Priestia megaterium: one gene and its partner. The protein of the gene in region 1 interacts with the protein of each later gene in a pairwise test. Links are inferred from orthologs where the notes say so. Each region holds a gene or a part of one and is shown on either strand. Other genes may lie near its edges. The genes, in order: pknB and CEQ83_RS19445.

What was found.
Region 2: the proteins of pknB (region 1) and CEQ83_RS19445 interact in binary tests that used the Bacillus subtilis proteins (3 or more experiments, as listed by UniProt). The link is inferred for Priestia megaterium from one-to-one orthologs.

Annotation. Positions count from the first base shown.
Region 1 is NZ_CP023317.1:4,003,843-4,009,659, forward strand. The notes cover bases 933-3,889. They hold pknB (Stk1 family PASTA domain-containing Ser/Thr kinase), read right to left. Parts: upstream 3,456-3,889; coding sequence 1,410-3,455; downstream 933-1,409. Other genes in these bases: rsgA (ribosome small subunit-dependent GTPase A), read right to left, coding at 933-1,396; CEQ83_RS20495 (Stp1/IreP family PP2C-type Ser/Thr phosphatase), read right to left, coding at 3,461-3,889. Outside these bases: rpe (ribulose-phosphate 3-epimerase), read right to left, coding at 1-512; more of rsgA, read right to left, coding at 515-932; more of CEQ83_RS20495, read right to left, coding at 3,890-4,204; dual-specificity RNA methyltransferase RlmN, read right to left, coding at 4,209-5,300; 16S rRNA (cytosine(967)-C(5))-methyltransferase RsmB, read right to left, coding at 5,303-5,817. UniProt on the Bacillus subtilis protein: Protein kinase that is responsible for triggering spore germination in response to muropeptides, signaling bacteria to exit dormancy.
Region 2 is NZ_CP023317.1:3,779,872-3,797,598, reverse strand. Bases 5,822-8,683 are described here. They hold CEQ83_RS19445 (serine/threonine protein kinase), read left to right. Parts: upstream 5,822-6,766; coding sequence 6,767-7,600; downstream 7,601-8,683. Other genes in these bases: CEQ83_RS19435 (phosphatase PAP2 family protein), read left to right, coding at 8,593-8,683; CEQ83_RS19440 (sporulation protein), read left to right, coding at 7,587-8,357; CEQ83_RS19450 (hypothetical protein), read left to right, coding at 6,506-6,760; CEQ83_RS19455 (DUF2515 family protein), read right to left, coding at 5,822-6,388. In the rest of the region: kamA (lysine 2,3-aminomutase), read left to right, coding at 1-958; CEQ83_RS19490 (YokU family protein), read left to right, coding at 973-1,251; dat (D-amino-acid transaminase), read right to left, coding at 1,287-2,132; CEQ83_RS19480 (acyltransferase family protein), read right to left, coding at 2,254-3,291; CEQ83_RS19470 (YozE family protein), read left to right, coding at 3,700-3,915; CEQ83_RS19465 (hypothetical protein), read left to right, coding at 4,146-4,832; CEQ83_RS19460 (YozD family protein), read left to right, coding at 5,098-5,268; more of CEQ83_RS19455, read right to left, coding at 5,327-5,821; more of CEQ83_RS19435, read left to right, coding at 8,684-9,219; CEQ83_RS19430 (hypothetical protein), read left to right, coding at 9,466-9,789; CEQ83_RS27250 (hypothetical protein), read right to left, coding at 9,841-9,993; deoD (purine-nucleoside phosphorylase), read left to right, coding at 10,188-10,892; CEQ83_RS19420 (SulP family inorganic anion transporter), read left to right, coding at 11,107-12,555; CEQ83_RS19415 (FtsW/RodA/SpoVE family cell cycle protein), read right to left, coding at 12,801-13,967; CEQ83_RS19410 (hypothetical protein), read left to right, coding at 14,634-15,179; CEQ83_RS19405 (hypothetical protein), read left to right, coding at 15,340-15,795; and 4 more genes.

The DNA of each region.
Region 1 (5,817 bases):
ACTTCAATAGAAAGGTGACGGATTTCAATAAGCTGAGAGATTTGCTCAATTTTCGGCAGTACACTTGGAATGAAGTTTTGTCCTCCAAAGCCTGGGTTCACCGTCATTAATAAAATAAGATCGATATCTTCTAAGATATGCTTTACCACGTCAATTGGCGTTGCAGGATTTAAAGCAACGCCTGCTTTCATACCGTGCTCTTTGATTAATTGAATGGTGCGGTGCAAATGAGTACACGCTTCAGCATGTACCGTTAAAATATCAGCACCTGCCTTTGCAAACATTGGAACGTATTGATCTGGGTTTTCAATCATTAAATGCACATCTAATGGCAGTGTTGTGACAGGGCGTACAGCCTCAACGATAAGCGGTCCAATTGTAATATTAGGAACAAAATGGCCATCCATAACGTCTATATGGATGTAGTCTGCTCCACCTGCTTCAACTTCACGAATTTCTTCAGCAAGCTTTGAAAAATTGGCAGATAAAATGGAAGGTGCGATTTTTGTCATTTTTAATACCTCGGCTTTCTTTGCTTAATTTCCTCAATAAATTGCAAGTAATGTTCGTAGCGATAACTCGGAATTTCTTTTTGTTCGTATGCTTCTTTCACCGCACATTTTGGTTCTTTCACATGCAAACAACCTCGAAATTTACACTGTTCACTCAAACGCGACATTTCAGGAAAACAATCGGTCAACTCTTCTACTTCTAACGTTAAAAATTCCAGTGAGCTAAAGCCTGGCGTATCAGCTACTAAACCTTCACCAAACGAAATCAGTTCTACATGACGTGTTGTATGCTTTCCTCTTCCAAGTGACATTGAAATATCATTTGTCTTTAACTCAAGCTCTGGTTTAAGCGTATTTAGCAGTGAAGATTTACCTACACCTGACTGTCCAGCAATAACCGTTACGCGATCTTCAAATAACGGCTGAATTTGTTCCATGCCTTTTTCTGTGACTGTCGACGTTAAAATGACCTCATATCCTATTTTACGATATTCTTCGGCATATTGCTCGATTTCTTGCTTTTGTTGCTGTGATAAAAGATCTACTTTTGAAATACAAATAATAGGTTCAATATGATTAGACTCCACTAACACTAAAAATCGGTTAAGAAGCATTGTACTAAAATCAGGTTCAATCGCTGAAAAAACAAGCAGCGCCTGATCAACATTTGAAATTGGGGGACGAACTAATTCATTTTTACGTTCTTTAATTTCAAGTATATATCCTTCAAGCTTATTTTCCGCCTGAAATACTACATTGTCACCGACTAAAGGCGTTACCTTCTTTTTACGAAAAACACCTCGTCCTCGACATTGCGTTACTTGTCCGTCATGAAGAACATAATAAAATCCGCTAAGGGATTTAATAATTCTTCCTTCTGGCATAACCTCACTCCTATCACTCTGGATATTCAACGTCTTTTTCTTCAATAACTTCCCCGTCTCGGACAATTTTATAAGACGCTTTTTCATTTTCATCAACTAAAACATCGAATGATTCTTTTGTTGTTTCAGTAATCGTTAGTTCTTTAGCAGGAACCGACATATCGTTATCTGCATCTTCGATATAAATTTGTACTTTTTGCGGCTTTGGCTTTTCCTCTTCTGTTTCAGTGGCATCGCCTGTTTCCGTTGCGTCGCCTTGTTCCGTGCTTGCTTCGGTGTCAGCCTCTTCTTTATACGGAATGGTAACATCCACTGACACCGTTTGAGGAGCTTTTGGCTCTTTGCCCATTGAGACCGTAATGGTGAGCTTATCACCTTGCTCAATACTCTGCTCCGCTGCAGGCTTTTGAGACATCACAAGACCTTTTTCAACAGTGTCGGAATACGCTGTTTTTACGTCCACTTCAATATCTTCATCTGATGCATAATCTTTTACGCTTTTTTCCGTCCAGCCCGAGAAATCCTTTAATGCAATCTTCGGCGGACCTTTACTTACCCATAGAGTAACCGTTGTATCTTCCGGCACGACTTGTTCGGTTTCTTTAGGCGTCTGATCTGTAATATTGCCTTTTGGTTCTGTGCTTTCAACTTCGATGGATTGGATATCTTTATAATTCTGCTTTTCTAACAGACTTTTTACTTCCGTAAAGCTTCTTCCAATGTACCGGTTAAATCCTTCTTTTTTCTTTCCTGTACTTCGATAAATAATGACGTTAGAGCCTTCTTTGATCACGTCTCCCGCTTCTGGCATCGTTTTAACCACGTCGCCTTCTTCCACCTCATTATCAGATATATCTTTAGGATTCTTCACTTTAAAGCCTAAAGAAACTAAATCGGTTACAGCTGATTCATAATCTTGATTATGTAAATCAGGAACCTTTACGTCTTTTGGCAGTAATAAAGCCGGAATGAATGTAACGGCGGCTACGCTAGCAGCTGCCAGCAGCAAAAAAATTAAAACAAGCGTTACAATCAGCTTGCTTTTGCCTTTTTTCTTTTTCTTCTTTTTTTTCTTCGGCTTTACTTCTTCTTCTTCTTGTTCTTCGCGCTCTAAGTGAGGTGGTTTTCTCACAGGTACGTGCGTTTCTTCGGATTCAACAAAATCCTCCTTAATAACGGGAATGGCTTTTGTCACTTCTTCATCATCAGGCACCGTAAATCTTTGTTCATTATAACGATTTGGATGAACAGCAGACTGTAAATCCGCTTCGAGTTCTTCGACGGAACTGTATCGGTAAAATGGATCTTTAGTTGTTGCTTTTAATACAACATTCTCCACGCTTTGAGGGATAGATGGATTCCACCTTTTTGGAGAAGGTGTTTCTGTCTGTAAATGTTTTAATGCAATTGACACAGCCGATTCCCCAGAAAAAGGGACTCGACCCGTTAGCAATTCAAATAGGACGATGCCAAGCGAATAAATATCAGAACGCTTATTCGCAAGCCCTCCCCTTGCCTGTTCAGGAGATAAATAATGAACAGAGCCCAAAACAGAATTAGTATGCGTAATGGTTGTAGAACTTAGTGCTACGGCAATGCCGAAGTCAGTAACTTTAATGGTATCATCATGATCAATTAAAATATTTTGAGGCTTAATATCCCGGTGAATAATTCCGTACTGATGAGCATGGGCAATAGCTGATGTAATCTGCGTCATAATATGTATGGCTTTATCAAGAGATAATGGTGATTCTTGCAGAATGTATTGCTTTAATGTCATACCCGGTACATATTCCATGATGATATAGTAAATATCTTCTTCTTCTCCAACATCATAAATGCTGACAATATTAGGATGAGCAATACTCGTAGCAGATTGAGCTTCTCGATGGAAACGCTTTATAAACGCATCGTCACTTGCAAAGTCTAAACGAAGCACTTTAATTGCCACATCACGATCCAAAATCATGTCGCGACCTAAATAGACGTTTGCCATTCCGCCTCCACCAATTACTTGCAATACCTTATAACGGTCGTTTAGCCGTCTACCTATTAGCAACACTCTCACCCACTTTCAGATGTAAAGTCCACAATTGCAAGTGTAATATTGTCTTCTCCACCAAGCTCATTTGCTAATTGAATCAGGCTCGTACCCTTTTCGTGAAGTGATGAACTTGTTGATAACGTTTCGTTCAGCTTTTGTTCCGTTACCTTATTTGTCAGTCCATCTGAACATAATAATAATCGATCTTCTTTTTCCACTTCAATTGTTTTTACATCTAAACTAACATTTTCTTCGGTACCTAGTGCTCGCAATAAGATATTTTTTCGCGGATGATGTTCAGCATCTTCTTTTGTGATTTGACCATTTTTTACGAGTTCATTCACAAGAGAATGATCTTCTGTTACTTGTTGAAATCCATATTCATTGGAAATATAGCACCTGCTGTCTCCTATATTACCAATCGCACAAAACGTATCGGCGCATAAAGCAAGTACAACTGTCGTACCCATGCCTTTACACTCTTCATGCTCCTGAGCATACCGATAAATATCTTGATTAATTTGGGAAACATGCGTACGAATCCACTGCGTCGCCTCATCAGGAGACGTTACTTTGTTCGCTTCTTCCCACGCTATTTGCAATTTTTGAACCGCCATCTCACTGGCGATGTCGCCAGCTCGATGACCTCCCATACCATCAGCCACAATTGCAAGCAGCTGATTATGTTGGTTCAAAAATACCCCTCCGTTATCTTCATTGTGTTGTCTAACTCTCCCTCGGTCTGTCATGAAGACAGTTGCCATACAATCACCTCGTCTCTTCTTTACGCTCCTTCGCACGTAATTGGCCACAAGCTGCATCGATGTCATGACCTTGCTCACGTCGAATAGTCACGTTAACGCCACGCTTTTTAAGCGTACGTTCAAATGCAAAAATCTGTTCACGCGGTGTACGAACATAATCACGCTCAGGCACATAGTTTACCGGAATCAAGTTCACGTGACATTTAACGTCTTTAATCAAATCCGCTAATTCCTCCGCATGCTCTACTTGATCGTTTACTCCTCCGAATAGACCATACTCAAAGCTAATACGTCTTCCCGTTTTATCCGTATAATATTTAATGGCTTCCATCAAATCAGGAAGTTTATACGCGCGGTTAATCGGCATTAAGCGTGAGCGGATGTCATTGTTTGGAGCGTGAAGTGAAATCGCAAAATTGATTTGCATTTTTTCATCAGCAAACTTATAGATTTTTGGAATGATTCCACTTGTCGATACTGTGATATGACGTGCACCAATATTTAATCCATCATCACTGTTAATTGTTTTTAAGAAGCGCATCATTTCATCATAGTTATCAAATGGCTCCCCAATACCCATAATTACGACAGAGCTCACGCGTTCTCCTTGTTCATCTAGCGCTTTTTGTACTTTTACTACTTGCGCTACGATTTCTCCAGCTTCTAAGTTACGCTTTAAACCTCCAAGAGTAGACGCACAGAACGTACAGCCGATGCGACAGCCAACTTGAGTTGTTACGCAGACAGAATTTCCGTATTCATGACGCATAAGCACCGTTTCAATCGTATAACCGTCATGGAGTTCGAATAAAAACTTCATCGTGCCGTCTCCAGACGTTTGCTGAACAACTGTTTTTAATGTCGTTAATGCAAATTTGTCTTTTAATTGTTCACGTAATCCTTTAGATAAGTTTGACATATCGTCAAAGTCCGTTACGCGTTTAACATATAACCAGTCAAAAATTTGTTTAGCACGGAACTTCTTATCACCATGTTCCACTAACCAATTTTCTAGGTCGTGCATTTCTAATGAATAAATAGATGGTTTTTGCGTTTTTTCTTCTGCTTTTGCTTTTCTTTTAGCTACTTCTTCCATTTTTACACCTTCTTCTGTAAACATGCAATATAAAATCCATCGCTTTGTGCATCTGGCAGCAATTGAATTTCACCATGTTTTACGTTTTGTTTAAGTCTTTGCGGCATGCGTGCAGCAAGCGTTTCGTCTTTTTGAAAATCAGCATGATCTGCTAAAAATGCTGCTACAACATCCCCATTTTCATCCCGATCGATTGTACATGTACTATATACGAGGGTCCCACCTTTTTTTAATAAAGGCGCAACCGCATTTAAAATATCTTGTTGAATACGCGCCAGCTGCTTTACATCCTGCTCAGTTTTTGTATATTTCAAATCAGGTTTACGTCTCATCACACCAAAACCTGAGCACGGGGCATCTACTAAAATGCGGTCAAACATTTCTTTATCAAACTGTTCACCGGCTTTGCGGCTGTCTTGAACCGTTGGCTCAATATTGGTAAGATGCAGACGCTCTGCCTGCTGGGCAATCAGCTTTACTTTATGGTCATGAATGTCCAAGGAAATAACTCTACCAC
Region 2 (17,727 bases), 220 kb from region 1 along the record:
GGGCGTTCCAAAAAAACAGTTAGATGCTGCGATTGCTTATATCGCCAAAACACCTGAAGTGCGAGATGTACTCATTTCAGGCGGTGATGGCTTGCTGATTAATGACAACATTTTAGAATATATTTTGAAAAATTTAAGAGCTATTCCCCACGTGGAAATTATTCGAATTGGCACCAGAGCACCCGTTGTGTTTCCCCAGCGAATAACGGAAAATTTATGTGCCATTTTAAGAAAATATCATCCAGTGTGGTTAAATACTCACTTTAATACATCCATTGAAATTACGGAAGAGACAAAAAAAGCATGTGAAATGCTTGTCGATGCAGGCGTTCCAGTTGGCAATCAAGCGGTTATTTTAGCTGGGATTAATGACAGCGTAGCTATCATGAAAAAGCTTATGCACGATTTAGTAAAAATACGCGTTCGTCCTTACTATATTTATCAATGTGATTTATCAGAAGGAATTGGGCATTTCCGCGCACCTGTTTCCAAAGGGCTTGAAATTATGGAAGGGCTGCGAGGTCATACGTCTGGCTATGCTGTTCCAACGTTTGTTATTGATGCGCCAGGAGGTGGAGGAAAGATTGCCGTTCAACCAAACTATATTATTAGTCAAAGCGCAAGTAAAGTTGTTCTGCGAAACTTTGAAGGCGTGATTACGACGTATCCGGAGCCAGAAAGCTATGTGCCTGGGCGTGCAGATGATTATTTTCGAGCTGTTTATCCAGAATCGGATGCTAAAGATTCTTCCATCGGCATCTCGGGTCTTATGAATGATGCTCAATTCAACCTTGTACCGGAAGGGTTAGGGAGAGTAAAAAGACGTAAAACATATGAAAGTGACAGTGCTCACGAAAGCCTAAAAGACAAACGTGAAAAAAGAGATGAATTAAAAGATAAAAAGTTTAAAGCTCAATTGAAAAAAGACGGTAAAAGCGACGATGCTCCATCATCTTAAGGAGGTCCTGTAATATGACTGTTCAATGCGCATGGTGCGAAGAAGAAAAAGCGGTAGAAACAACCAATACCGCATACTGGGAATTGCCAGATGGAACGAGAAGTATCGAAATTACTCATATGCCATGTATCAGCTGTTCAGGTTGCGGGATGTCATATCAAGAAGAAGAGATCATAGAAGAAGTGGAAACACAGCTGCTTCTTGTCGATACAAAAAAACTTGATGAATCCATTCGGTATGATGAGCTATTAAAAGTGCCAAGATTATTAAAGCGCAACTACTTTAAATTCTAAAAATCCGCCCCTTATTTTGTAAGGGGCGGATTTTCTTATTGATAAGCCTTTGTTCCAGCAGTACGTAGGCTGTATGCGTGCTTTAAAGCTACTGTAACAGGACGAACAGTTGGAAGTTCGACTTCGTCTATTTTCGAAACGGGCAAAAGACCAACGGACGTGCTCGTAATAAAAACTTCATCAGCGTCTTTTAAAAAGGAAGGAGTCATATTTTGTTCTCGGATTTGAATGGCTTGTTCCTGCGCACATTCCAGTACGTTAGCGCGCGTAATACCGGATAGAATTTTTCTTGTGGCAGGAGTCGTGAACAAGACGTTGTCTTTTATCGCAAATACATTGCTGCTCGACCCTTCGGTTATGTATCCGTCTTTTACTAAAATAGCTTCTTTGCACCCTTTAGAAGCCGCAGCTTGTTTGGCCAGAAGGTTAGGAAGTAGGTTCAATGATTTGATATAGCAATTAGCCCATCGTTCGTCTTCCAATAGAAGAGTGGAAATGCCTTTTTCATAGGCTTCTTCAGGTGTTTGGCGAGGATGGCGTATTGTGAGTGCTAATTGTGCAGGTACATCAGGAAATAAATGATTTCGAGGAGCAATCCCGCGCGTAACTTGAATATAAATATCAGCGTCTTTTAACGTTGATTTTTCCATTCCTTGACGAATGATGTCCTTTAGTTCCTGTCTTGAAACCGGCAGTTCAATAAAGATTGCCTTTGCACTTCTTTCTAAGCGGTCTAAGTGACGTTCAATCGAAAACGGAACTCCTTTGTATACACGAATAAATTCATAAACACCGTCTCCAAACTGGTGACCGCGTTCATCAATTGGAATAACAGCCTCGTTAATATCTCTAAACTCTCCAGCATAATATGCTAATTCCATCTTGAAAAACTCCCTTCCTTTAGATATTAAAACGTTAACATAAAATTCAGCAAAATGAAATTATTTACTTGGTTTCTCTAAAGAAAATGAAAAAAGTCATACTCCTAAAGGAGTATGACTTTTATGAAAACGTACGTTTGAATGCTAATGAAAATTTCTGAATGGCTTTTTTAGGTGTAACAAACTGAACGATGAGCTTGGTACCGGTGATGAACCAATCGACAATACGGCTGCCAAGAAGCATCGTTACTAAAATGGACAGTGCGATTAAGACGATAATACCCCATGATGTTGGCTCTAGACTTTTTGAGAAGTCAGTTGTAAAGAACCATTTTAAAATGAAGCCGTGCAATAAATACACGTATAGTGATCGCTGTCCAATGCTTGTTAAAGCAAAACCGCGCGTTGGAATTAAAGCCATAAAGGCAAAAGATACAAGAAAAGCAATTCCATAGTGAGAAACGCGCATTAAAAATTCGGCCACATTGTCGTACGTGTTCGTTCCATACAGCATATCTGTGTAAGCCGTGTCGTCTAAGAAAGAATAGCTTCCAATTAATGTAACTAGTAATACGATGGATGCAATGATTCGATTTCGCGCTGTCAAAAGATTTGTAAAAGGCTCTTGTCGCTGTGACAAATAGTAGCCTAAAAGGAAAAACGGGAAGAAGACAAACATTCTGCTAATGCTTAGAATTTTATCAAATCCGTCAATATCAATGAAGCCCATTGCAAGTCCAAGCGAAATAGAGACAGTTAAGCTAATCCACATTGGGAATTTTGCAAAGAAAGGAAGCATTAATTTCCAAAAAATTAAGCTCAGTAGAAACCACATTGCCCATCTAGGAACCAAATATTGAAGCGTGTACGTTTCATCTGTATAAAGCACACTATAATAAAGAGTATAGATCGTTTGGAAAGCTAAGTAAGGAAGAGCCACCTTTGTAAATATTTTTTTGTAATATCCTTTTTTATGGAAATTTTTCGAGAAATAACCTGCTAGTAAAATAAAGACAGGCATATGGAAAATAAAGATAAAGTGATAAATGGACAGCATTCCGCTGCTATCTGTTCGGTACGGAGAAATCATGTGCCCAAATACAACTAAAAAAATTAATACGAATTTAGCATTATCAAAGTAAGCATTTCGAGTATTCATAGTATTATTTTTCCTCAACATATGCTGATGTAAACCTCCCACCAACAAGATTTATTTAAATGGCGATTATTGTTAGAATAACCTTTCACTACGGAATTAAAACATGAATTCTTCTTTTTTGCAATTACATAAAGGCTTGAGAAACCTGTCGAATCAACGCTTTTGTTATAAAAACGATGTGTTTTTGTTACAAATGTCTTTTTGAAAAAAGAAAAATATTGATATAACAATATTTATTCGTTACGCTAATAGTGAAATTTGTTTTGCAACTGTAACATGAATTTAATATTTTTTGTCCAGTAAAACACTCATATTGCAGTGTTCGACATCTACATATCACAGAAGAAAGTTGTAGATTTCTTGAAAAAATGATAGAAAAGATACACATACCGCTGGAGGGGGAGTACGATGAAATCCTTTTATCACTATATAATGAAATTCCGATCAAATAAAAAACATGATCGAATGGGAGAGTTTGCGCGAAGTGCTTATGATGATCACAGCTTCCCGAAATCTTCAACAGACTATGACGAACTGAGTTCTTATTTAGAGCTCAACGGACATTATTTATCAAGTATGACCGTATTTGATGAAGCATGGGAGCTTTATCAAAATAATGCGTGAGAAAATAAAAAGAGGCTAGAACAACAGTATTTTAGTTGAAGGAAGATCCGAACGATGAATCGTTCGGATCTTTTTATTTTCCTTAGCCTGTACAATAAGCAGAAAAAAATGATAGAGGGCAATAGATAATAAAGGCTTGGTTCTAAAGATGTTATACTTCCCCTTTTTTAGTTACTGCATATAATATTGTAACTTTTCAGTAGGTGTATGTTTACTAAGGAGGTGCGACGATGGCAGGGAAGAAAAAACCTAAATACGGAATTGGTGAAACAGTCGTTGTAACAATATACGGGACCGTTGGCACTATTACCGATATAAAAGTGATGGATGGGATTTTTGTATACGAAATCAACCATAGTGAAGGTCTTTTTTTAGAAGATACAATTGAGCTTCTAGAAGAATATGAAGGTCAAATATTAGTACAGGAAAGAGTAGAGCTTGAATATAAATTTTTCTTCGGCGATATCGTCCAGGTTTTTAATTATGGAAAAGAGTTATTTAAAATCATTGGTATTCGAACAGAAATATGGCGTTATAAAGAGGATTCATGGGAAGATATTGTCTATGAATTGTCACGTGTAACAGATGGAGAATGGCTTGAGGCTAGTGAAGAAGAACTCATTCTCGTAACTCCTCATGAGGAAACAGAAAATTACGCTCAAAGTGTTGATATGTTGTATTTAGGTAAAGAAATTAAAAAGACGGAGTTGCTACCAAAGATGAAAAAACAAAACGGTTCTGAAAAAGAAGAAGTGAGGTTAACTAAAGAAAAGCATGAGATTATAAACGGTCTTTTAGATGTGTACAATGATTATAAATTTTTGTATGAGCTTTTTGAAGATGAAGAATACGCTGAAGTCATGAACTTAGTGCTGAAACATTTAAAAAAGATAGCAAAATCCGAACAAGGAAAATAGCAGGTAGATGCCTAATAAATAAAAGATAGCCGAGATAGATCATCACATCTCTCTTAGCTATCTTTTATTGTGTATACGGCGATGGTAATGAAAAAAGAATGGGTATAATTACCTTTCTATTTAAACTGCTGAAATTTTAGACATACTATTGCCAAATTGTTCATAAATGTGTATAAGGTAAAACTTCAAGGAGAAGATGGAGTGAACCTATTTTTAAGAAAAATAAGGTACGCTAATCCGTTCAAACGGGATAAGGAGTGATATTGTGAAAGAAATCGAAGTGGTCATTGATACGGAAGAAATTGCGGAGTTCTTTTACAATGAACTAGTCAAGCGAGGCTATGTTCCCGCTGAAGAAGAGCTAGGCGAATTAGCGGATATAACTTTTGATTATCTCATTGATAAATGTATTATTGATGAGCAAGATGAAGAATAAAAAGATAGATACATCTGTAACGACGGGGAAACTCGTCGTTTTGTTTATGAGACAGCGGTTATGAAAAAGGATTAGCAGCTTTTATAGCGGATTGCACTTTTATATGATGCTGAAGGGGAATTTTTTTAACTGAAGAAGCGGGAATAGAGTCAAGAAGAGAAAATATGCTTTCGTCTTCAAACCAATCTTCTTTTCTTAAAAAAAGATGTACGCGGTCTCCCCAGCTCATAGTTAAAGTCGGGCTATAGAGCTTTTTGGAATGAGTTCTGTCATTTGTAAATATATCTGAATTATAATCGCTTCGAGACCCTGTATGAGGGTGTTTAAGGCTAAAGGTATAAATAGCATCATGCAAGTTTGAATAAAAAAGAAGAACGTATAGGGTTTTTCCCACTTCAATCCGTCTTATCACAGACTCAAAATGGTAGACTTTCGTTCCACATAAATCAATTTTATTACCTGAATAATAGGGAAAGACGATTTGAGTCATACCGAGAAAATTTTGAGTGTGAAACTGCCAAGAGTTAAGAACATCACGCTGAAACTCTTTTTTAAAGAGAACATTTTTTTCGATATGATACTGTTCGTTCACAATCAGGGCTATTGATAAGAGCGTTTTGTTTCTGTGCTGCCAAAAGTCATTCCAAACAGCTTTCATAAAAGAAGATATGTGAAAGGCGGGGAGTAAATGAAACAGATTGCTGTTTTGCTCTTTGCTTTTTTCATAGAGTAACAGCTGAGCGTAAGCATCATGAAATATCGCTGAGTTGGAATGTTCTAAAAACAAGAAGTATGCGTGCTGTTTCTCTGATGAAAGCAGGGATTTTATTAAGGTAGTGGAGAGATCTGTCATATAATAGCCGCCGTTTCGTGAAACTAAGTGTGCTAAAAGAGCCCAGTGAATTTCAGGGTGTTTTTGATAATAGTCCAAATAAGCTTGTGTACGTGTAACATTGTTTTGATTAGCTTTTTTTACTTTTCTTCGAATTTCTTTAATCCATTTTACATCTTCTCCAATAAAAGAGAGCGGGAGAATAGCAGGAGGTTTGTGCTGCATCATCTGCTGCAGACGAAGAACATCCTCCAATCTAATGAGGGGATTTGTGTCAGTAGAAGTCATGTTAAGCCTCCTTTGAAACGTTTAACTATTTTAAAAAAGGGTAAGGGACTTTTTGAAACCTTTATAACATTTCGTACGTATAAAGGGTAACAAATGTTAAGAAAAGAGGTTTTCTTTATGTTCAGAAAAATATTTGAATCATTAACTGGATCTAAACATCGCCGCTACAGCAGCAGTGATCGACACTACCGACGTCCACGCCACTACAGCAGCAGTGATCATCATCACAGACGTCCGCGTCACCATAGCAGCAGTAGCGATTATAAACGAAGCAAATATTATGACAGCCACAGTCATTCAAAATATGGTCATCACCATTACAAGCGTAAACGCAAAAGCGGAAGCTTCTTCTCAAGCTTTTTCTCAAGTTGATTTGGAATGAAAAATCGAATGTTCAAACACTTTCATCGCTGGCTAGTTGACCGTCCTTTTAAAAAAGGAACAGTCATTTGTGAGCGCTATGAAATCATAAATGTACTGGGAATGGGGAGCTATGGTATAACATATGTTGCTAGTGACATTGTGCAACAAAAAGAGGTAGTAATAAAGCAGCTCCGCAAAACGAAGCAGCGCACGCCTCAGGGGCTGAAGTCTTTTCATTATGAAGCAAAACTGCTGTCTCAACTAGATCATCCTCAAATTCCTTCGCTGTATGAAGCTGTTGAAATAGATGAAGGGTGTTTTCTAGTGATGGAGTTGATTCAAGGAAAAACGTTTGAAGATTTAATTTTTGAAGAGAAGCGCGTATATACAGAAGAAAAAGCGCTTGACATTTTACTTGATATTCTAAAAGTAGTTTCCGTTATTCATGAGCAAGGAATCGTTCACCGTGATCTTCGTATTCCAAACATTATTGATGTTAACGGGACCATCTATGTTATTGACTTTGGTCTTGCAAGATTTTTGGGAGCTCATGAAGAAACAAGCAGCCTTATAGAAGAACAGCAGTTTATGAGACAAACATCGGTTGCAAGCGATATCTATGCGCTTGGTCATTTTCTTTTATTTTTATTGTATTCTGGTTATGAGCCGACGGATAAACAAGAAAAAAGCTGGGAACAAGAGCTAAGCTTGTCGGCGCCCATTAAAACCATCATTCAAAAAATGCTGAGAGCAGATGAAGCGTATGAAAGTATTAAAAGTTTACAAAAAGACATTTATGACTATATAAATAGTAAGAACTCGGGGAGGGAAAAGCATGGCGCTATTTAATAAAGCGTTAGCCCGCATTGGAATTGGTGCAGCGCGAGTGGATGCTAAGCTTGTCAATGATGAATTTCGTGCTGGTGAAACGATTGAAGGGATTGTTGAAGTGTACGGCGGAAATGTTGAGCAGAAAATTGACAGCATCTATCTGCGTCTATTCACAACCTATGTAAAAGAAAGAGACGATAAAAAATACAAGCAGGACATTGAACTTAATACGTTTAAGATTAACGACCCGTTTACGATCCAACCATCTGAAACCAAGTCTATTCCTTTTACCTTTCAGCTGCCTGATGATACGCCTGTTACATTAGGGAGAACCCGAGTGTGGGTGGCGACGAGCCTCGATATTAAAGATGCGGTTGATCCGTCGGATATTGATCATGTAAAAGTGCTCCCTAACCTTATGGTAACAAGCACAATTGAAGCGATGGAACAGCTTGGCTTTCGCTTGCGCCAAGTCGAGTGCGAAGAAGCTCCTCGCAGGATGAGAAAAAGACTTCCTTTTGTTCAAGAATTTGAATTTGTTCCAAGCGGTGGAGTGTACGCTGGGAAAGTAGATGAAATTGAAATCATCGTGCAGCCGAGCGGCTTACATGACTACGATTTATTTATAGAAGTAGATCGACGGGCCAGAGGGTTTGGGGGGTTTTTATCTGAAATGCTGGATGCAGATGAGTCGCTCGTTCATGTTCATGTTTCTGAAAAAGAAATTCCTCAGTTAAAAAATAGATTAACCAATATTATTTCACGCTATAGCTAACGTGCATAGCTCTCCTTTATTTTTCGTATATTAAAGACAGTAAAAAGAAAGGAGAGAGGTATATGCCGCAATCAAAACAAACGAAAAAAATAAATGCAAAAGAGGAATTTTCGGCTGAATTTGTCGTTCATCAAGCTCCCAAGCCGGAAGACTATATTCAGCCAAAACGTGTGAATAAGTAAAGCATGTAGCACGCTACATGCTTTTTCTTTTAATAGGTTGGAGGAAATAAAAAATGGTAAATCGCACTACAAAATATTCTCTATTTATTGTATCGCTTTTAGCTTTCTTTTTACTCATTTTATTTACGTTTAATACACCTTGGGTGAAACAGCTTGACTTTAATGTACTTCATACCATTGAAGGATGGAGGACGGATACGTTAACACCCATCATCATATTTATAACAACTGTAGGATCTTGGTATGTCACTGCGCCAATATGGTTTGCCATTATAGTATTTCTTCTTTATAAACGAAAAGGATTGCTCGCTTTATATATCACGCTTGTTTTTTGGGGAGTTCGCGCTTTAAATTGGGGATTGAAGGAGATTTTTGCAAGACCAAGACCTGATTGGAGTCAAGTCGTTCCCGCCTCTCACTATAGTTTTCCGAGCGGACATGCCATGAACTCAATGGCGTTTTACAGCGGAGTGCTTTTGTTAATATGGATGTATACAAGAAGCAGGGCTATTAAAACGGCAGCTGCATGCGTAATTGCTATTATTATTTTATTAATTGGATTTAGCCGTTTGTATTTAGGCGTACACTTTTTAACGGATATACTAGCAGGATATTGTGTAGGACTTGCTTGGTCATTAGGAGTCTACCTCCTTTCTAAGCGCCTATATAACCAAAAATAGGAGCAATGGTTACATTTTTTTCGTTAATATTTCATTTTGTTTAAGTAGGTCTATTGATTCATCCATTCAAAAACAACTAATGATAAAATGGGAAACAAATATTTTATGTACATGTTTAATAAGGAGAAACTAGTAATTTCGACAAAAAACGTTTTGATTCGATAAAGGATTTTCGGATTTTATCACTAATTATATAAGAATACATAACGTAAAAGAGTAAATACTTGCTTTTGGGTGGAGGGAAGAATGTTGAGTGTGTGGACCACAATAAAAAAACAATTTAATATTAGCACAGAATATGATGTAACCATTATGCAAACAGAAGAAAAAGGCGAAAAGCGCGGATATAAGCCTGTCCATCGTCTAACGATTACAGCATTCGATCATCAAGACGCTGCAACACAAGTATTTCAGATGTTTAATATTGCTGATAATTTGCCAAAAGATTGTGATGCGAGATTTATTAGCACAGGCGATATTTTGTTAATTGATGAAGGTACTCGAGGGAAGTATTACTACAAGCTATGGACAGACGGATGGCAAAAAGTGAATCGCCTGCATGTACGTTAAACATAAGGTAAAAGCGACCTATCTGGCCGCTTTTTATTTATATGTTGACTCTTAGTAATCACGAGTATGATGACCAGGGCCATTTTTTCGGTTTGTTGCTGAATATTCATCTCCATGGGCTTCATGTTCTGCTATAATTGCTTCTTTTGGAATGTGATTATTCTTTTTAGGCGAATTAATTCGGTTGCGATGTTTTTTCCCCATACATATCACCTCAGCTAAAGTTAGTAAATCCCTTGCGCTATTAGCGTACCCTTATATAAAAAGACATACTACGCCATTTTTTGGGCAGTATGTCTTTTTATTTTTGACGCATAATGTTAGAAGTAAATAGACATGCAAGGGATACAATATGGTATAGTGAAAGCGTAAGATTTTTTACATATAGGAGGTACGAAATGAGCGTACATATTGGGGCAAAACAAGGTGATATTGCAGAAACAATTTTACTTCCAGGTGATCCACTTCGTGCAAAATACATTGCAGAAACGTTTTTAGAAGATGTAACTTGCTATAACGAAGTGCGCGGTATGCTTGGATTTACAGGAACATATAAAGGAAAGCGCGTTTCTGTTCAAGGAACGGGAATGGGTGTACCATCGATTGCTATTTATGTAAATGAACTAATGAATGAATATGGTGTTCAAAACCTAATTCGCGTGGGTACATGCGGAGCAATCCAAAAAGATGTAAAAGTACGTGACGTTATTTTAGCCATGTCTTCGTCAAGTGATTCACAAATGAACCGCGTTAAATTTGGTCCTATTGACTACGCACCGACAGCTAACTTTGATTTATTAAAGCGCGCTTACGATGCAGGTGTTGAAAAAGGCCTTCAGTTAAAAGTAGGAAGTGTATTTACATCTGATCAATTTTACAATGAAGACGGCCAGCTAGAAAAATTAGCAGCTCACGGCGTATTGGCAGTTGAAATGGAAACGACGGCTCTGTATACGCTAGCGGCTAAATACGGCCGTAATGCTTTGTCGGTTTTAACAGTAAGTGATCACATCTTCACTGGTGAAGAAACAACGTCAGAAGAACGTCAAACGACGTTCAACGATATGATTGTTGTTGCGCTTGAAGCAGCAATTAATGAATGAACATAATTTCATTTATTTGCTGAATGGAAGCGAAATGCTGCCGCGTAACAAATAAAAAGACGAGAAGCAATCAAGCTTCTCGTCTTTTTATTTGCGAAAATTAATTGTTTCCAAATAGGAAATTGTATGGTACGATTTGATACGTTAAAAACGGCCTTGATTTTCGTGAAAGTCGAAAATCGTATAAAAAATTCATAAGAGGTGATAAACCATCATGATGGCAAGTATTAAACAGCAGTGGTTTTCAAATGTTCGAGCAGACATTTTGTCAGGGATGACAGTTGCTCTTGCGCTTATTCCAGAAGCCCTTGCTTTTTCCATTATCGCCGGTGTCGATCCTATGGTTGGTCTGTATGCATCTTTTTGTATGGCAATTGTGATTGCTTTTACAGGTGGAAGACCAGCTATGATTTCAGCTGCAACAGGAGCAATGTCTTTATTGATGATTAACTTAGTCAAAGATCATGGCATTGAGTATTTATTTGCAGCTACTGTTTTAACCGGAATTATTCAAATTTTACTTGGTGTTTTGAAAGTAGGAAGGTTTTTATCGTTTCTTCCTCAAACAGTGATGATTGGCTTTGTAAATGCGCTCGGTATTTTGATTTTTACCGCACAGCTTCCGCATTTTGAAGGAGCAAATTGGATGATGTACGCAATGGTAGCCGGAACGCTGCTCATCGTCTACTTATTTCCGCTCATGACCAAGGCAATACCATCTCCGCTTGTTGCGATTGTCTTGATGACGATTGTAGCGATTGTCTTTCATTTAGATTTAAAAACGGTAGGAGATATGGGGAATATTACGCGTTCATTGCCGGTTCTTCACTTTCCAAAGGTTGATTTATCAGTGGAGACACTGCTCATCATTTTACCTTATTCGCTTCCTTTGGCGATTGTAGGCCTACTTGAATCTATGCTAACGGCAACGGTACTGGACGAAATTACAGATACGCCTTCGAATAAAAATAAAGAAGCGCGCGGTCAAGGCATTGCTAATATTGTAACAGGTTTCTTTGGAGGAATGGCTGGCTGTGCCATGATTGGACAATCTATGATTAATGTAAAATCAGGGGGACGTGGAAGGTTATCTACCTTAGTCGCCGGAGTCTTTTTATTGTTCTTAATTATGGTGCTTGGCGATGTTGTTAAACAAATTCCAATGGCTGCTCTTGTAGGCGTTATGTTTATGGTAGCTGCCGGTACATTTGATTGGCAGTCCCTTAAAGACTTAACGAAATATCCGCTATCGGATGCCATTGTAATGGTTGTTACGGTGGTTATCGTATTGTTTACACATAACTTAGCATTAGGAGTAATGGTAGGTATTGTTTTAAGTACGATTGTATTTGGCTGGAAGATGGCTAAAATCAAAACAACTTCACAAAAAGAAGGCAATATGAAGCAATACAGGGTTTCAGGGCAATTATTTTTTGCTACCATCAGTTTCTTTATGGATGAATTTCAGTATGAAACAGACCCAGATACCATCATTATTGATTTTAGTTCTTCTCATATATGGGATCAATCGGCCGTGATCGGCATCTCAAAAATTATCGATAAGTATGAGCGATTGAATAAAAAGGTTATTGTAAAAGGATTAAATGAAGACAGTAAAAAAATCGTTAGGCAGATTGGCTTAACGTCGCTGTCGAACAAGTAAAAAAGGTGTGCAGTAGCACACCTTTTTTACTTGTTTCGTTTTAGTAGCTGTATGAGCCAGGTGGAAAAAGAAGTTGTAGATGAAGGTGCGGATGTCTGTTTTAACAAAATAGCATAGGCTTTGCGACGATATTGGTAATCAAGCATGCATATCTACTCCTTTTAAAACAGATTTTGAAAGCGTTTTCTTTATTGTAGCATGCTTAATAGGGAGATAAAAGAAAAAAGAGAGACCATTGTCTCTCTTTAATCATTTCCAAACATATAGCGTTTGTGATGCCATGAGATTCCAAACATCAGACCCATTGCAAACATGTTCCCCATCAGTGAACTACCTCCATATGAAATAAAAGGAAGTGGAATTCCGGTAATAGGTAAGACTTGAATGGTCATACCGATATTTTGAAATACGTGGAACGTAAGCATTGAAATAACGCCTACACATAAGTAAGAATTGAATTCATTTTTTGTTTCAAGCCCTAGCTTGATCAAGTAATAAACGAGTACGAAGAAAAGACTAATAACAATGCTGGCGCCTATAAAGCCAAACTCTTCTCCAATAACCGCAAAAATAAAGTCGGTCTGTCCTTCTGGCAAATAGACAACTCCATTTCCGATCCCTTTACCGTTTACCATTCCTGACCCAATCGCATCTAACGATTTCTTTAAATGATAGCCCTCTCCGGAACTATACGACTCAGGATCAAGCCAAGAATAAATACGTCCAAATTGGTATTGCTTAACCCCTAAATACTTTTCTAATAAGTTAGGTGCATAAACAACAAGTCCCAAAATAACAGAACCAACCGCTGTAATACCTAAAAATGCAGGCGCGATGATTTTCCAGCTTACGCCTGAAACAAATACAAGTCCAACTGTGATTGCTAAGAACACAAGAGCGGTACCTAAGTCAGGCTGCTGCATGATTAACAATAAAGGTAAAGCAAGTACAGCGCCTAGTTTACCAAGCAGTAAAAAGTCTTCTCTTACTGTTCGGATACGATATTTTTCATTGTGTTTAACAATGACCGTACTCAGTGTGATAATCAAAAACACTTTCATAAACTCTGATGGCTGCAACGAGAAGCCGGGAAGTGTGAACCAACTTTTTGCCCCGTTAATTTCTCTGGCAATACTTGAAGGAGCCACTAGTAAAAGAAGCAATAAAAAGTTCCCAAATCCATAAAAAACCCACGTTAGCTTTTGAAGCTGATCGGAGTCAAAACGCATGACAAATCCTATAATCACCATTCCAATAATATAAAAAACAACTTGTTGCGCTACGAAGTTCTTATCATACTGCCCAATTTTTTCAGCACTATGGATTGCCACAACGCTTACGCAAAACAATAGGAAGATTAGGAAAGCCAAGTTCCAGTCAAATCTACTAACATTTCTTTGATTTTCACCCATATTATTCACCTGTCACTATTAAATCTCATTCTTTCTTTATGATAAAAGAAAAATGCTGGTTTTTAATGCAAAGTCGATTAATGAAGAGTCGCACTAACCCCGCTTTGCAGTTTTTGCTTTGAATATAGACTTGCTAAAAGTAAGAAAAGATATGTCGCAAGCTGCGTTACCATACAGCCTTTTATTATACATGAATTATTCTATAACATAAATAGGAGAAATGATAACAATTTCTTTTTTCTAAAAACTCTATTTGTAAGGATTGATTCAATTCATCTTCTTTATCTCCTTAAAGGTTAATATGAAAACATACTATAGGAATTTATCTTTTTTTGCACGTGAAAAGATAAAGAAACGTGTATATATATAACGAAAGAAAGGGGCAAATAGTTTCATATGAACGACTGAAAAATTCTAAACTGCGAGGACTAAATCTAGCAAGCTATACATATGAATAATAGTAAAGGTAAGAGAAAGTGTTCTACACTATCTTTTTCTACATGCAGACATTCAACTTCTTAGCTCCCTACAAGTAAACAGTCATAGTCTACTTTCTTACTGATGAACGTATGGAAGGCATGGGGTAGATTACCGAATAAGAGACACAGGATATTAGGAAAATAATAGATAGAGATTAATAGAATCATAACGTAGAGAGGTGTGTTTATGATTATAGGGGCAAGTTTGACAGCATTTTTATTATTATGGTGGACAATTTTTTATAGCGGGCGCTACCATCATTATGTTTCAGAGCCTGTTGGCAAAAGAATTTCCCTTCACGTAGGAATACATGTTACCTTAGTGGTTGGAGTGAATGCATGTCTCTGGCTTGAGCAGCCGCTGCTTTTTTCTAGCATTTTAGCAGGGTGTGCAGGACTAGGAGCCGGATGGTTTGTGGGGATTCCTTTTTCGGTAAAAAGTATTTTAAGCGGAATAATGGGGGGCATAGGAACGAGTGTTAGTTTTTATATCTCTATGAGTATGTGGATAGATCAATTTAACTCGCTGTCTTTTTTATTGATAGGAACGAGCGTTATTTTTAGCGGAAGCTCGTTATTTCAAGTGTTAAAATCGATTCCGTCATTTGAAAAGGTACTGGTGAAAATGTGGGTTCAACATCCTTTTCTGATAGCGCCTATTTTGATTACCGTATTTTGGCTGTATAATTTTATTGAAAAGTATTTTCCGCAAGCAGATCCAACACGCAAGTAGTTTCCGTGTTGGATTTATTACTTTCTCCCATAAGGCTCCTCTTTAAGCTTACCAAGTTTGACATCGTTCAATTAGTCTATAGAAGGTAAAAGTAGACATTCACCTATCTTCATTATGATGCATATTGTAACGTAGCAAGCATTATAAAGGGGGAGTGCGTATGTATCCATATCAATACGATCCACGTTTTCAAAATTTGTTTCCACCTGGAGGAGGCCAAGGGTTTCCGTCGTTTCCACCTGGAGGAGGAGGTCAGGGCTTTCCGCCGCCGCCACCTGGAGGAGGAGGTCAAGGCTTTCCACCATCGCCACCTGGAGGAGGGGGCCAAGGGTTTCCGCCGCAGGGAGGAGCGCAGCCGCCTTCAAGTCCGCCGCCAGGTTTTACACCTGCACCAAAGCTAGGTTCAGGAGGTCCATCACTTTATGCTGTTGATCCAGGCGCTATTTCAGGATGCCTATACCGATACACCTATATATGGCCGAGAAATGGTCGACCTTACTGGTTTTACCCAACCTTTGTAGGCAGACGCTCAGTTGCAGGATATCGCTGGACAGGATCTTTCTGGGTGTATGCTGGGGTAGATGTGAATCAAATTCGAGAATTTCAATGTGTATAAAACTCCGCTTGCGGAGTTTTTTTGTGCGAAAAGGTTGACGCATAAAAAATGACGTTATATAATAAATCTCGAATTAAAGATAATTTGTTTAGTAATATCTCGAATTGATAATAATATACACTTTTTAGGAGATGACATTTATGGCAAATGTATTATATGTAAAAGTAAATCCACAGGTTGATGAAGCATCATTTTCAACTCGTTTAGCACAGGTTTTCTTAGATGAGTATAAAACAGCAAACCCGACTGATACAGTGACAACGCTTGATCTGTATAAAGAAACAGTTCCATTCATCGATGGAGATGTTTTAGCAGCATGGGGAAAAGCTGGAGCTGGTGAAGAATTATCAGCTGTTGAGTTAGAAAAAGTAACGCGTATGGGTGAATTAGTAGAGCAGTTTTTACAAGCTGACAAAGTTATTTTCTCAGCTCCAATGTGGAACTTAAGTTTCCCTCCACTAATGAAAGCATATATTGATAACATTTTAATTGCAGGAAAAACGTTTAAATATACTGAAAATGGTCCAGTAGGATTAGCTTCAGATAAAAAGGTAGTATTACTAGAAGCTCGTGGAGGCGTGTATTCAGAAGGCCCTGCGGCAGAGCTAGAATTTACTCAAAGCTATTTACGTACAGTAATGGGATTCATTGGTGTTCAAGATTTCCAACTGGTTGTTGCAGAAGGCATGGCTTACACGCCAGCAGAAGCAGACAATATTCTAGCAAAAGCATCTGAAAAAGCAAAAGAAGTTGCGTCAACGTTCTAATCTCAAGAGGCTGGGACAAAAGGATTTTAGACGAAGTGAAAAACGAACCACTGATCAAGATGTTTGATTAGTGGTTCGTTTTTTTTGTTACGGTGAACGTAGGTTTCATGTTTGTAAGTCTTTCTAGCAGTTGATTGGAGGGCAAGCCGAAGACTCCTGCGGGAAAAGCGGAATAGGTGAGACCCCACAGGAGCGTATGCGACGAGGAGGCTCAGCATCCGCCCGCGGAAAGCGAAGTCGTGCACGGAAATCAACTGCGGTGTCAAAAGCGGTTCGGCTCATGTATACGAGTTATTCGTCTTTAGATTGGATTCATTTGTTTATGTCTTAACCTCTTTTTTAGGTTTAAAATTTAATATCCACCCTTCAAAAGATGTATAAAGGGTTACATGAAGTGCGGCATAGAGAACGCACTTCTTATGAAAACACGCATACATTTTTATTTACAAGACAAAAAAAGCATGGTTAAATAATGACCATGTTAATGTACCATCAGGATAGGAGAAGTTTTTCTGCAGAATCATTGGGGTATGCTACAAGTACAATCTAAAAAAGGGTGATTGAGATGTTTAAAAAATTATTTGGTAATAAGACAAAATCAAAAGAAACAACCGTTCTAGCTCCGCTTTCAGGTAATATCCTGCCAATCAGCGAAGTGCCAGATCCAGTGTTCGCACAGAAGATGATGGGAGACGGTTTTGCAATCGAACCTTCAGAAGGACAAGTTGTTTCACCCGTTGCTGGGGAAGTCGTTCAGCTTTTTCATACAAAACATGCGGTAGGCTTAAAAACAGAAGCCGGTACAGAAGTATTAATACATATCGGCCTTGAAACAGTGGCAATGGAAGGCGAAGGATTCGAAGCTCACGTAACACAAGGTGACAAAGTAAGTGTAGGAACACCTCTTATTACATTTGATTTAGCGCTTATTCAAGAAAAAGCGAAAAGCATTATCACACCAATTGTTGTTACAAATAGTGATGCAAGTGAAAGTTTCGAAATTTTGGCTCAAGGGACGGTTCAAAAAGGCGAAACTGCTTGTGCAAAAGTAACGATGAAGTAATAAGCAAGGCCTTTTCCTTTAAGAAAGGAGAGCGCATTTGAAGATTTTAAAAGTGTTAAATAACAACGCCGTTGTCTTTAAGGAAGGCGGAGTTGAAAAGAT